2 regions of the Sporomusa sp. 246TCP1 genome follow, and region 1 is predicted to be linked to the other one. Evidence: a T-box and tRNA genes for the amino acid it is inferred to sense, from the RefSeq annotation. Region 1 holds a T-box; the other holds one or more tRNA genes.
What was found. A T-box is a leader RNA that pairs with one kind of tRNA and senses whether it is charged. The one in region 1 lies ahead of AC1ECB_RS03630 (valine--tRNA ligase), so its partner is inferred to be a tRNA-Val.

Region 1 (7,519 bases):
TTGTTCATAATTCATCTGTTGCACCTCCGTTTTTTTCATGCACCGACCTTACTATAGCTGAGCCAAATATGCCAAGCGTTCTCTAATAGCTACTTGCTTTTCTACGAATTCGGCCTGTTTAGTTTTTTCCTTCTCAATGACATCAGCAGGAGCCTTGGCGGTAAAGCCAGGATTACCTAATTTACCGCTAATACGTGATAACTCTTTATCCAAATTGCTGAGTTCTTTGTTCAAACGAGCAGTTTCTTTTTCAACATCAATAAGTCCCTTAAGCGGCAAATAAATTTCAACACCACTAACCACCGCTGTCATGGCATTTTCAGGAATGACATCACTAGCTGCAAGAATAGTTATCGGCTCGGCAGCGGCTAACGTTTTAATATAGCCACTATTATCCTCCATTTTCGCTTTGAGCTCACAGGAAGCCATTTTTAAAATTACCTGGCTCTTTTTCCCAGGATGTACATTGACTTCGGCCCGCATATTGCGCACTGCCTTAATGGTTTCCATAATGACGCCCATCAGTTGTTCGTCCTCATGGTTAGTAAGCTTCGTATCTTCCACTGGCCAGCCAGCTGTCATTATGCTAATTCCCTGGTGCGGCAGACTCTGCCAAATGGCCTCGGTAATAAATGGCATAAAAGGATGCAGCAGCTTTACTATATTACTAAGAACATAGTGTAAAAGATATTGCGCCACTTTGCGGCTTTCGTCATCTTCTTCATTATAAAGACGGCTTTTGGCCAATTCAATATACCAGTCGCAGAACTCATCCCAGATAAATTCATATACCATACGAGCCGCTTCCCCCAGCTCAAAACGCTCAAGATTGCGTGTTACATCAGCCACTGTAGCATTATAACGACTCAAAATCCAGCGGTCAGCCAGTGTAAACGCCTTAGAATCAGGCGTAACGTCCTGCTCAAAGCCTTCCAAATTCATCAATACAAAGCGTGAGGCATTCCAAATTTTGTTGGCAAAGTTCCGGCTAGACTCCACTCGCTCCCAATAAAAGCGCATGTCATTACCAGGAGTATTACCAGTTATTAACATAAATCGCAGTGTATCTGCACCGTATTTATCAATTACCTCTAGCGGGTCAATGCCGTTACCCAGCGACTTACTCATTTTCCGGCCTTGACTATCACGCACCAAACCATGAATAAACACATGCTTAAAAGGAATATTTTCCTGAAACTTCAGCCCCATCATAATCATTCTGGCTACCCAGAAGAAAATAATGTCATAGCCGGTTACTAGTACACTTGTGGGGTAAAATTGTTTGAGTTCAGCAGTATCCTCAGGCCAGCCCATGGTGGAAAACGGCCATAACCCGGAACTAAACCAAGTATCAAGCACATCTGGGTCTTGTTCAACCTTACCGCCGCACTTAGGGCAAACGGTTATATCTTCCCGGGATACAGTAACCTCGCCACATTCGCAATACCAAGCCGGGATACGATGCCCCCACCAGATTTGACGGGAAATACACCAGTCCCGAATGTTTTCCAGCCAATTGGTATAGATTTTTGTAAACCGCTCGGGAACAAATTGAATTTGGCCTGAAGTTACGGACTTAATAGCTGGTTTGGCTAGTTGCTCCATTTTAACAAACCATTGCTTGGATACTAATGGTTCAACTACTGTGTTGCAGCGTTGACAATGACCGACCGCATGACTGTGTTCATCAATTTTTACCAAATAACCTTGCTCTTTCAAATCATTTACCAAGGCCTTGCGGCATTCATAGCGATCCATACCCGCATATTTACCGGTCTCAGCTGCCATTGTACCATCAGGATTTATAACGGCAATTTCAGCTAACTTATGTCTAAGCCCCATATCAAAGTCATTCGGGTCGTGAGCGGGTGTAATCTTTACGGCCCCGGTCCCAAACGAAGGATCAACATATTCATCAGCTACCAGCGGCAGGCGGCGGCCAATAAGGGGCAGAATTAAATATTTGCCGGCCAAATGTTTGTAGCGTCCGTCATCAGGATGGACAGCTACACCACTGTCTCCTAAAATAGTCTCGGGCCGCGTAGTTGCTACCGTAACATACTCACTGTCAGTACCTTCTACCAAATACCGGACATGGTAGAGATGACCCGGTTGTTCTTCATGCTCAACTTCAATATCACTTAAAGCAGTATTACAACGCGGACACCAATTAGTGATGCGGTGTCCCTGATAAATAAGCCCCTGCTCAAACAAACTGACAAAAACCTCGCGTACGGCCTTAGAGCAGCCCTCATCCATAGTAAAGCGCTCTCGTTCCCAGTCACAGGAAGCACCTAGCCGCCTGAGCTGATTAGTTATCCGGCTGCCATACTGCCTTTTCCAATCCCAAACCTGACTAATAAATGTTTCACGCCCCAGATCATAGCGGGTTTTACCCTCCTTAGCCAATACTTCCTCCACTTTAATCTGCGTAGCAATTCCGGCGTGGTCAGAACCTGGCATCCATAAGGTATTATAACCCTGCAGACGTTTAAAGCGAATCAGAATATCCTGCAGGGTATTGTCAAGAGCATGACCCATATGGAGCTGCCCGGTTACATTCGGCGGCGGTATTACGATACTAAATGCTTGCTTTTGCGGGTCAACTTCAGCATGAAATAACCTGTTATCTTCCCAAAATTTATACCACTTGGCTTCCACTGCCTGTGGGGCATAGACGGTTGAAATATTGTTGGTCTGTTCCTGTTCCATAGTTCCTCCTTGGATAAATATAAAAATCTCTTTCGTCCTCTAAGGACGAAAGAGATTTTGTTTCTTCCGCGGTACCACCTTTGTTTCCGGCATAAACAACAGCCAGACACTCACATTGCCATTACGTGGCAAAACCGGCTGTACCTACTCAATTTTTCAACACAGCAGTTCCCGGATGACTTTCAGCTTGCGCACTGAGAAACCTTGCAGCCAAAGGCTTCCTCTCTGAACAGTCGCATTAGCGTACTCTTCCGTTCATCACTATTCATCATATATAATTGACCTTATTATACCTATCACAGTGGACAGTGTCAAGTTTTAACCGGTTCATTTTATAAGTGCTCAGCCTAAGTTAAATCTTTTGTGAAACTTAGTACAAATTTTTTTCTAAAAAGAAGGAAAATTAATTATAATGTTGAAGTTCATTATTGAATATTAAAAATATTATGTTCTTATTATCCGTTTTCCCTAGTAGTTTCTATACTATCACAAGGAGTGTGAACACAGTTAATGGTAAAACTTACTATTGATGGACAAGTCATCGAAATTGCCAAAGGAAGCACTGTCTTAGAGGCTGCCCAGCAAGCGGGAATTACTATTCCTACATTATGCCATCTTGCTGATTTAACCCCTGAAGGGGCCTGCCGCGTCTGTGTCGTAGAAGTGGAAGGAGCCAAAGGACTGGTTACCGCCTGCACCTATCCGGTATCTGAAGGGCTGGTTGTACGCACCAACTCGGCAACCATCCGTGAAGCACGCAAAAGTGTAGTTGAGCTTATGCTTGCTAACCATCCACAAGATTGTCTGTCCTGTCAGAGCAACCTGAATTGTGAGTTGCAGTCATTGGCAAACCAATTCGGTATCCGCGAAGTTCGTTTTGAGGGCGCTCGCCGTAAATATGCTGTTGATGACAGCAATCCCTTCATTATTCGGGATAATAACAAATGTATTCTTTGCGGACGTTGTGTCCGTGTTTGCCGGGAAGTACAATGCTGCGATAACCTTGAATGGACAAACCGTGGGTTTGATACCAAGATAGCACCAGCTTTTGACGAACCCATGATTGATTCGGCGAATTGCTTATTTTGCGGAACCTGTATATCGGCTTGCCCAGTAGGTGCTTTGACCGAAAAGCCTATGCATCATGCTGGCTTGCCTGATAAAAAAGTTAAAACAACCTGCCCCTTCTGCGGTGTAGGCTGTAACTTCGATCTAAATGTAAAAGACGATAAGGTCATTGGCGTTACCTCCAATCTAAGCAGTCCGGTTAATGGTCGTCTTACCTGCGTTAAAGGACGTTTCGGTACTGACTATATCCACAGCCCTGAACGCCTTACCACACCATTGATTAAGAAAGACGGCGAATTTGTTGAGGCAAGCTGGGATGAAGCACTTGATCTAATTGCCAGCAAATTTGGTGAAATAAAAACTACCTATGGTGGCGACGCGATAGGAGCACTTAGTTCTGCCAGATGTGTTAATGAAGATAACTATATCATGCAAAAATTTATGCGCGCAGCGATCGGTACCAACAATGTCGATCATTGCGCCCGTACTTGACACGCTCCCACTGTGGCCGGTCTGGCCACTTCATTCGGCTCTGGAGCAATGACTAACTCTATTAATGAAATTCCCCACAGTAAAGTTTTATTTGTAATTGGAGCTAACCCAACCGAAGCCCACCCTGTCATTGGCGCAAAAATGCGGCAAGCCCTTCGCAACGGTGCTAAACTCGTAGTAGTTGATCCGCGAAAAACCGAGCTGGCTGGCAAAGCCCATGTTTGGCTGCGTTTGAAACCAGGTACTGATATTGCATTAATTAACGGCATTATGCGCATCATTATCAAGTCCGGCTGGCAGGATAAAGCCTTTATTGAATCCTGCACCAACGGGTATGAGCAAGTTGCTGAAACAGTTGAAAAATATACCCCCGAATATGTTGAAAACATCACCGGCGTACCAAAAGATTTACTGCATGAAGCGGCTAAAATCTATGGTACTGCTGAAACAGCACAGATTTTTTATACCCTGGGAATAACCGAACACGTATGCGGTACAGATAACGTTATGAGTTTAGCCAACCTTACCTTACTGACAGGTAACATTGGCAAACCTAATACCGGTGTAAATCCGATGCGTGGCCAAAACAACGTACAAGGTGCCTGTGATATGGGTGCTTTGCCGAATGTTTATACAGGCTATCAGAAAGTCAATCTCCCAGAGGTTCAAGATAAATTTGAAAAAGCATGGGGAGTTAAACTATCGAACAAAGTGGGACTCATGATTCCAGATATGTTCGATAAAGCCGTTAGCGGCGAACTCAAAGCCATGTATGTTATGGGCGAAGATCCGGTGCTAACTGACGGCGATGCTAATCATGTACGCAAAGGACTCAAGAATCTGGATTTCCTTGTTGTACAAAATCTGTTTCTCACGGAAACAGCCAAGTTAGCTGATGTTGTTTTACCAGGAGCTTCCTTTGCTGAAAAAGACGGCACCTTTACCAATACAGAACGTCGCATTCAACGAGTTCGCCAAGCCATCAACCCGATCGGCAACAGTCGTGCAGACTGGAAAATTTTAGTCGATTTGTCTACACGGATGGGCTATTCGATGTCCTACAATGATGCGAGTGAAATCATGGATGAAATAGCTTCTCTCACCCCAAGTTTCGCGGGTGTCTCCTATGATCGTCTGGAAGAAAAGGGTCTACAATGGCCGGTTCCGGACAAAAACCATCCTGGTACCCAGTATCTGCATGCCAATGGCAAATTCACTTGCGGTATAGCCAACTTTAAGGCTATTGACCACCAACCGCCTGGCGAAGAACCAGATTCTGAGTATCCGTTCCTGCTAAGCACTGGCCGAATTCTTTATCACTACAACATAACTACCCCTGGTTACTCAAAAACACTGACTGACTTCCGTTCTGAAGAGCAAGCCATGCTGCATCCTGATGACGCAAAACGTCTGGGAATCCAGGATCAAGAAATCATTAGTGTGTCCTCACGCCGCGGCAAAGTACAAACCAAAGCGTGGATTACAGACCGTGTACTGCCGGGAGTTATCTGGATGTCCTTCCACTATCTCGCAACCCCAACCAATGAACTTACCAGTGGTAACTTAGACAAAATAACCAAAACCTACGAATATAAAGTATGTGCAGTCAAAGTCGAGAAGCTTAATTAGTAGTAAAACATAAAATCTGTGGCACTTAGCTAAGTGCCACAGATTTTTTTATAGCAGAGGCTATTATTACCGCAAAGTACGCAAAACACACTAAGGTTCTTTGTGGTTTTACAAACCTAACCCCATAGCCCAAAACCAAACCTATGAATACCTTTTCCTTTTCACACATTGCATTCCATCGACTACTTCAGCATACAAATCACATTTGTATGCTATTTTTTGACAACTACTTGCACTAAGATTCATCCTGCATTTATAATGGAACCTGTATATGCGATTAGATAAAGAAAAGAGGTAATTAATACAATGATTCCAGTAATATCAATTGTGGGACGGTCTGACTGTGGTAAAACTACCTATTTGGAAAAATTAATTCGCGAAATAAAACTGCGTGGCTACAAGATTGCCACAATAAAGCATGATGTTCATGGTTTTGACATTGACAAGCCTGGTAAAGATACCTGGCGTCATGCGCAAGCAGGGGCCGATATTGTTTGCATCTCCTCACCAGAAAAAATGGCAATGATAAAAAAAGTAAACAAAGAATTACTGCTTGAAGAAGTAGCCGCCCATATTAATGGGGTCGATATTATCTTTACAGAAGGCTACAAGCGAGAAAGTAAGCTTAGGATTGAAGTATTCCGCAAAGAAGCCTGTGAAAGCCCGCTATGCTCAAAAGAAGAATTACTGGCAATAGCTTCTGATACAACTATCTATGATGATATTCCTCATTTTTCAGTAAATGATCCTGCTCCTATGGCTGATTTCTTGGAAAAAGAACTCATGCAAAAAAATAAATAAATCCTGACTCGTATGCTAGATAAATTCAAGATACAGGAGGAATATGACTCAAAACCGCTTAGAATGAATAATTTTAAGCGGCTGTTTCTTTCTACGAAGATATTCTCTTTCCCTTTAAACATCTGCCAATAAGATAATCTCAACCTCGGTACCTACCCTTAGTGGCGGCGAATTCTCCGGAATAACAATCAGCGCGTTGGCGGCCATAGCCGATTTTAACATACCATTACCTTGAGCACGTGATGGTTCAACTAAAATATCTGTATCAGCCTGCCAGCACCGTGCCCAAACAAAACGTTTGTCACCTGTCTTTTTCTTAAAAGGAGAAGCCAATATGCCTTTAATTCTCGGTCGCCACCACACCTTACGCCCGGCCATTTTCATAAGCATAGGACGCCCCAATTGTTCAAAAGAAATTGCTGCTGCCGCCGGGTTACCTGATAAGCCCAGAAAGAGTTTTCCATCACGAACCCCGGCTAACACAGGCATTCCAGGTTTCATGCTCACTCTATCAAACAGCAAGGTAACGCCTAATTTTTTGTATACTTCACCAATAAGATCGTAATCCCCTACCGAAGCACCGCCGGTAGTTACAAATACATCACAGTCGGAGGCACTTTCTAATAAATGCGCAATTTCATCAATATTATCGGAAGCGTTACCTAAGAATACTGCCTGTCCACCTGCTTCAGCTACTTGCGCACTAAGCATATAACTATTGGAGTTACGAATTTTACCTGGTGCGAGGGGATAATCAATAGGTATAATCTCACTACCTGTAGCAATAAGTGCTACTCGTGGTTTACGAAAAACATAG
Region 2 (7,519 bases), 380 kb from region 1:
ATTATTGTAGATTGTTCTGATCCAATTGGTCCTGGAAAAGGCTTGTTTACTCACGAATTTTATAAGAATGTGCACAAAGCATTAAAATCTGACGGCTTGTTTGTGCAACAGACAGAATCGCCTTTTTATCATCAGAATCTTATCCAGCAGCTTACTGCAGACATTACGTCAATGTTTCCGATAACCCGTTTATATTTGGCGAATATTCCCTTGTATCCGGGCGGGCTGCATTGTTTTACCATTGGTTCTAAAAAGTATGATCCGCTTAGTATTGATATTGGCCGCATTCCAGAAAACCTTAATACCCGCTATTATAACCGGGAACTGCAAAAGAGCTGCTTTGCTCTGCCGAATTTTGTGAAGAAATTAGTAAGGTAAGAAAAGAGCGGGATTGCCACACTGGCGACTGTGATGATAAAGAAGAGCTGCTGTGCTCACAGTCATCATAAGCGCAAAGGAAGCAATCTCGCTTTTATCAGTTACCTGGCGTTTTATCACCCAAGAATCCCACGGCTTTAGCCGTCGGGAGTGTCAAATTAGACTTTCTGGATTTAAGCCTGCTAGTTCAGGAAGTACAAACTGCCCATCTTTGCGGATAAGTTTATCGTCAAACCAGATTTCGCCACCACCGTATTTGGCTGTTTGAATACAGACAAGATCCCAGTGGATGACAGATTTGTTGCCATTAAAGGCAGCATCATAGGCATTGCCGGGAGTGAAATGGAAGCTTCCTTTGATTTTCTCATCAAACAAAATATCCTTCATTGGTTTTTCAATATAAGGATTTACTCCTAGTGCAAATTCACCGATATAGCGGGCACCCTCATCAATGTCAAAAACCTTATTGATTTTTTCTGAATCATTGGCAGTTGCCTTGACGATCTTACCATTTTTAAATTCAAGGCGAATATTTTCATAGGTAAATCCTTGATATACTGAAGGCGTGTTGTAACTGAGGACACCATTTACCGATTCCCTTACAGGAGCAGTATACACTTCACCGTCAGGTATATTCCTCAGTCCTGAGCATTTTACCGCTGGTATTCCTTTAATAGAAAAAGTAAGTTCAGTATCAGGTCCGGTAATTTTTACTTTGTCGGTTTTCTCCATAAGCGCAATCAACGGGTCCATGGCTTTAGCCATTTTGGCATAATCAAGGTTACACACCTTGAAATAAAAGTCCTCAAAAGCTTCGGTGCTGGAATTCGATAATTGCGCCATCGAAGCGTTTGGCCAGCGTAAGATACACCACTTGGTATGGGGGACACGCACGTCAAGATGCACTGGTTTTACCCAGTATTGTTGGTAGCTTTGTAATTGGGCATCAGAGACATCAGCCATTTCTGCAATATTAAAACTGGCTCTGATGGCAATGTAGGCATTCATTTCTTTCATTCTAGCCTGCTCCCAAGAGGCGGCAAGTGCGAGCTGCTCACTGGAAGCCTTCCTAAGCAGTGAACGCTGTAATTGGCTGTTTTTAATTTCAAGAAAAGGAATACCGCCTGCGGCGTAAGCCTCATCTACAAGTGCCTTGGCTAGCGGTAAAGCATCATCAAACATTTCAATTAATATTTTTTCGCCTGGTGCAAGACTGGTAGAATAACCAATCAGGTTTTGGGCGAGAGTTTTTATTCGTGGATCCAAAGTAGTACCTCCTTAAAGTTTGGTTATTGATATATACTATCAGTATTTGATGTTTTAATAAGAATATCCTTTGAAAACCTGGTTTTGATCAATAAAATGATGTGTATTGTACTTGCAATTTGAGTAGACATATTATATAATTCATTATGTTATTGAAAATTCCTCGATAGCTCAGTTGGTAGAGCAATCGGCTGTTAACCGATTTGTCGTAGGTTCGAGTCCTACTCGAGGAGCCAAAGGCCCGTTGGTCAAGCGGTTAAGACACCGCCCTTTCACGGCGGTATCAGGGGTTCGAATCCCCTACGGGTCACCATCTCGAAGTGCGATAAGCGACAAGTGATAGTCGATAATGCTATTCGAAAATTGAATACGTACGGGCGATTAGCTCAGCTGGGAGAGCGCCTGCCTTACAAGCAGGATGTCGGCGGTTCGATCCCGTCATCGCCCACCACAAAGAAAGCTGCAGATAAAACTGTAAGCTTTTTTTTCATTATCCTGCTGATGAAGAAATATCGATGAACAAGTGGTTTTGGTATATAATATATCTTGAATAAGGTTGATGAGAGACCGGAAGGAGTGTTTTCGGTTATGGAAGCAAAAGAACGGCGTGATCAGATTGCTAGTTTGTTGCAGCAAAGCAGGCAACCAATAACGGGGACAGCAATAGCAAAAAAGTTAGGGGTAAGCCGGCAGGTCATCGTTGGTGATATTGCTATTTTACGGGCAGCTGGTGCTGATATATACGCAACTCCTCAAGGCTATGTTATTTTACAAGCGGCTGCCCCGACTACTGTTAGCGCGAAGTTTGCCTGCTGTCATGATAGTAAACGTATAGAGACCGAACTTGCCGTAATTATTGATAATGGCGGTTGTGTACTTGATGTTAGTGTTGAGCATCCTGTGTATGGCGAGATTAAAGCCAACTTAATGTTAGCATCCCGGCGGGACTTGACCGATTTTCTACATAAATCAGCCGAAAGTGATGCGGCTCCGCTTTCGCTGGTTACTGGTGGGGTGCATTTACACACCATTGAAGCGCCGACAGCTGAAATTTTACAGAATATTGCCGCTGAACTTAAGGCGTTGGGGATACTGCTTGAATAGAAAAATTGCTACTGGTATTAAAACCGGTAGCAATTTTTTTTTGCCAATCTCGCCGAGCCAATACGAATAGCAATAGGCGAAAAAAGTAGTTGCCATCTTACGACAAGGCCAGTATAATACATAGTAATGACAAGACAGCTGTAAAGACATAGGAGGTCGAGAGATATGGACACTATCAGACGGTTAGAACAAATTCCAGTCAGCCGCTTTCATTACAAATTGCTGGTATTGACGGGGCTAGGTTGGTTGTTTGATGCTATGGATACCGGGATTATTGCTTTTGTATTGCCGGTATTGGCTAAGGAGTGGAGTTTGTCGGGGACCCAAATGGGTTTTATCGGCAGCATTGGTCTTCTAGGTATGGCTATTGGCGCAGTACTGGGAGGTATGGCAGCTGATAAATATGGTCGTAAGGCAGTATTTACTGTCACACTGCTAATGTATAGTATAGCCACCGGACTGTGTGGATTAGCTTGGAATTATGAATCATTACTTGTGTTTAGATTCTTGGTAGGCTTTGGCTTAGGCGGTGAGTTGCCGGTCGCGGCGACACTTATGACAGAGTACTCGCCACCGGCAAGGCGTGGCCGTTTTATTGTCTTGTTGGAAAGTTTCTGGGGAGTTGGCTGGTTAGCGGCGGCACTTATTTCGTATTTTGTTATTCCCCGCTTTGGCTGGCAAATGGCATTTTTCATAGGCGCATTACCGGCACTTTATGTATTTTTTATTCGAATGGGAGTACCTGAATCTATCCGTTATCTTATTAATAAAGGGCGTCATGCTGAAGCCCTGGAAATTATTTCAAGAATAGAGCAGTCCGCTGGGATTGAAGCGCCTGTTCAGCCGGCGGCAACAAGCAACGCAGATTTGGCAAACTTTACTGAAGATAAGATAGCCTTTAAGGAATTGTGGACTGGCAAATTTGCCAAGAGGACGATTATACTATGGATAATTTGGTTTGGTATTGTATATTCCTATTATGGTATCTTTACTTGGCTGCCATCGCTTATGGTTCAGCAAGGACATACTGTTCTCAAGACATTTGAATATGTATTAATTATGACAGTGGCTCAATTGCCTGGGTATTTTAGTGCCGCCTATTTGGTTGACCGTATTGGCCGGAAGGCAACGCTGGCAGGCTATTTGGCAATGAGTGCAGTTAGTGCGTATTTCTTTGGTCAAGGTGGCAGTGCTCAAATTGTGCTTCTCTGGGGTAGTTTGATGTCCTTCTTTAATCTTGGTGCCTGGGGGGTTGTATACACCTATACACCGGAACTTTATCCTACGCGGATACGGGCCTTTGGTTCCGGATGGGCGGCGGCGGTCGGACGCTTTGGCGGAATCCTGGCACCGACTATTGTCGGTTACATGGTCGCGGGGTCGCAAGGTTTTTCCCATGTATTTACTATGTTTACTGGTGTCATGCTGGTAGTTGCCATTGCTGTGTGGCTATTTGGTGAAGAAACCAAAGGCAAAGCTTTGGATGAAATAAGTAAATAGTGAGCAAAAAATACTAGAACGGGTATCGTTCTAGTATTTTTTTGCTAGTTTGGCTAGGTCATGATATAATTTGATGCATAGTAAATTTGCAAGGGGGAAGATAATTCATGATGACTATTAGTCTGTTAATAGGGGCTGTTGCCGCTTATTGGGTATATAATGATGCTCGAGGGCGTGGTCATGATTTGGGATCAGCATTACTATGGGCAGTTGGAACAGCTGCTGCTTTGATTATCTTTTTGCCGTTGTATCTCCTTATTGGTCGTAAGTCAGTCATGAAACCGCGCCGTAATGAGGATATTATTGACGTAGAGGCAACACTGGTAGATGAAGAGACGATTAAATGCCCTATGTGTTCCGGTAGAGTCAAAGAGGAGTTCAAGCTCTGTCCCTACTGTGGATTTACGCTAAAGCCTGTCTGTCCTTCCTGTGGTAAAGAGCTTAATCGTGAATGGCGGGTGTGTCCTTACTGCCAGACTCCTATTGAAACCAAATAGGCTAAAGCAGGCTGTAAAATTTACAAGAAAAAACATGATAATTTTATTGGACACAGATACACCTAATATGCTATAATCATTTTTGTGGTTACGCCACAATATAATGCGCCCGTAGCTCAGGGGATAGAGCGCCAGCCTCCGGAGCTGGAAGCGCAGGTTCGATTCCTGCCGGGCGCACCATAAGAAAATCAAGCCTTCCAGCGATTTCGCTGGAAGGCTTTTTTCGTTTTAAACTGCTTGGATTGTATTTAACGGACAAAATATTTCTAAACGACGAGAATGAACAGCAAAGAATGTCTTTGTATTTTGCTTGCATCCAGTTTTGGAAATGTTTATAGAATGTATTGAAATAAGTGAATTGTAGAGCGGTTATCCCTAATTGCTTTGGCGCTTTTAAATTGCTTAAAAGTCTCGTTGTCAGGAATAGTAATTGTATTTGTGACATCCGTACAAAAATTATCAATGAACTCATAGATTAGTTTTTGATTGGAAAGAACTACTGTTGCTAAATTTTGGTCAGTTTGGGATAAAAGGTCGATTTCGTAATTTAGAAAACCTGTAACAAGAAAAAAGAGTTCATAATCATCCAATGGGTCATATATATTGCATTTGTTAAATCCCCATCGAAAATGATTGTGTCATAAGTCATTTGGCAATTGTTTAAGCCACATTGTTCGGCATACTGATTAATGCGTATATAATGGGCATTGCAAGCTTGTTGGATACCAGAAACTTTGGTATGGGAATTAACTTGACTTTACTTTGGTTATAATGATAATGTGTAGGTAAGAATCAGGGGATAGGGAGGTTATGACGGTGGCTGTTGCTAAAGATAAAAGAAATTGTGTGAATGCTATTATGAACGAAATAGTATATAGTATGAAGGATATTTTTGGTAATAAACTTCGTCAGGTAATCCTTTTTGGATCATATGCCCGTGGAGAGCAAGAAGAATATTCAGACATGGACATAATGGTTTTGGTTGATCTAAGCGATTCCGAGTTAAGTCAATATAATAATGCGATTGCTGGGGTTATCACTGATGTTTCACTCAAATATGGGGTATTCCCGTCAATTATCGATAAAAATTATGAACATTTCCATCATTGGGTGCCGTTTTTGCCTTTCTATCGGAATGTAAGAACTGAAGGTGTTGAATATTATGCAAGCTGAGATGCTGGAATTGGCTAAGTACCGTTTAGGGAAAGCAAGAATGTTTGGCTGATGCTATAGATGCATTTGAAGAGAATCGCCTAGCGAATTCCATCAATCGATCCTATTATGATTTTTACGTTGTTAGTAAAATCGAAGCGCAGCAGCAGTTGGATAATGCACTAGCTTTTGTTGGGTTTACGGAAGTCTTTATTGCTGATATCATAAGAAGCAATGATGTGTTTTAGTGGGGCAATACATAAAAAATGAGAAATCAAGGCTTCACGCAGGTTTGCGTGAAGTTTATTTTTTATTAAGATTATGGAATAATTGTGTTTTTGACCGCGTTTTGACCCGGATTGAATGTTGTTTAGCATGCTCGTTTACGTTGACCGGATGGCATACTCAGGGCAAATATGTTTGCATGTACCGCAGGCAGTACATAATTTAGTGTCAATAAAAGCTTTGTTATCGTTTTCGTAGTTTATCGCTTCCGAAGGGCATATCAGAATACATTTACTGCAGGTTTTACATAGATACTTTAATACTTTCGGCTTTTGATAGTTGGGAGATGTTTGTTTTTCCATAATATCACATCCTAAATTGGAATAATTAGAGCAACAGAAGTATTCTTCGCTGACTTCGGATGTTTTTCCTGCAAACACCTATTGGTTAACACTATAAATAATACTTGCATTTCTTACTTAGTGGTAATATACTAACAGCATAAAAACTTAATAGTAAAATACCAACAAGTCGGGTGATATAATGAGAATTGGCATTTATGGTTCTTCCTTCAATCCTCCAACGAATGGGCATCTATGGTCAGCAAACACAATCGCGCAACGAGAAGAATTAGATAAGGTTATATTACTTCCTTCTTCATCCAAACGCACTGATAAGAATATAGAGGTAGCAGATCTTCACCGGATGGAAATGCTAAGATTAGCTGTGGCTGATAGTAATATATTTGAGATTGATGACCATGAAATGAAGGCTGTCTCCGGCAAGCAATATAGCTACTTTACTATGGAATATTTTCGAGAAAAATATCCGGACGATGAATTGTTTTTTCTGATGGGAGCAGATCTTTTAGCAGAGTTGCCTAATTGGACTTATGGAGAAAAATTCATTCAAGCTACTAAATTTATCGTAATTGAACGACAAAATATTCCTATGGGTGAAATAATCGCCAAAACCCCAATGCTCCGTAAATATCATCGGAATTTTAGCCTGATTTATAAAGGCATAGTTAACGAAATTAGTTCTAGTTACATAAGAGAAGAATTTGAGAACGGCGCAGATCCCCGATATTTGCTTCCTGAAGCTGTGTATTGGTATATCAAAAGCAATAATGTTTACTTACTAAGCGAACCATTATGATGTTAAACGACTGAATGTTCGGAATTTGGGATCGAAAAGGAAGGATTGAATTATGAACGAACAAAAAGAATTTCTTAAAGACTATGATGACAGTAAATTTAAAAAACCGTCTACTACTGTAGATATGGTAATCTTGACTGCTGTTGATATTGAAACCAAAGCTCGGTCAGTTCCGGATAAAGTGTTACGAGTCCTGCTTATTAAACGTAAGGGGGACCCCCTTGTTGTTGATGTAACTG

Region 2: it encodes a tRNA-Val, which carries the amino acid that the T-box ahead of AC1ECB_RS03630 (valine--tRNA ligase) is inferred to sense. The anticodon was not compared.

The regions. Positions count from the first base shown of each region.
Region 1 is NZ_CM170492.1:762,009-769,527, reverse strand. It holds gene AC1ECB_RS03635 (bifunctional folylpolyglutamate synthase/dihydrofolate synthase) at 1-15, opposite strand, end outside; gene AC1ECB_RS03630 (valine--tRNA ligase) at 52-2,712, opposite strand; T-box leader at 2,751-2,980, opposite strand; gene fdhF (formate dehydrogenase subunit alpha) at 3,223-5,901, shown strand; gene mobB (molybdopterin-guanine dinucleotide biosynthesis protein B) at 6,208-6,702, shown strand; gene AC1ECB_RS03615 (molybdopterin molybdotransferase MoeA) at 6,817-7,519, opposite strand, start outside.
Region 2 is NZ_CM170492.1:383,385-390,903, forward strand. It holds gene speE (polyamine aminopropyltransferase) at 1-378, shown strand, start outside; gene AC1ECB_RS01840 (aminopeptidase) at 532-1,644, opposite strand; tRNA gene AC1ECB_RS01845 (tRNA-Asn) at 1,805-1,880, shown strand; tRNA gene AC1ECB_RS01850 (tRNA-Glu) at 1,883-1,957, shown strand; tRNA gene AC1ECB_RS01855 (tRNA-Val) at 2,020-2,095, shown strand; gene AC1ECB_RS01860 (3H domain-containing protein) at 2,233-2,748, shown strand; gene AC1ECB_RS01865 (MFS transporter) at 2,914-4,248, shown strand; gene AC1ECB_RS01870 (zinc ribbon domain-containing protein) at 4,356-4,745, shown strand; tRNA gene AC1ECB_RS01875 (tRNA-Arg) at 4,851-4,925, shown strand; gene AC1ECB_RS01880 (nucleotidyltransferase family protein) at 5,562-5,918, shown strand; gene AC1ECB_RS01885 (hypothetical protein) at 5,963-6,145, shown strand; gene AC1ECB_RS01890 (4Fe-4S binding protein) at 6,281-6,484, opposite strand; gene nadD (nicotinate (nicotinamide) nucleotide adenylyltransferase) at 6,666-7,280, shown strand; gene AC1ECB_RS01900 (NUDIX hydrolase) at 7,333-7,519, shown strand, end outside.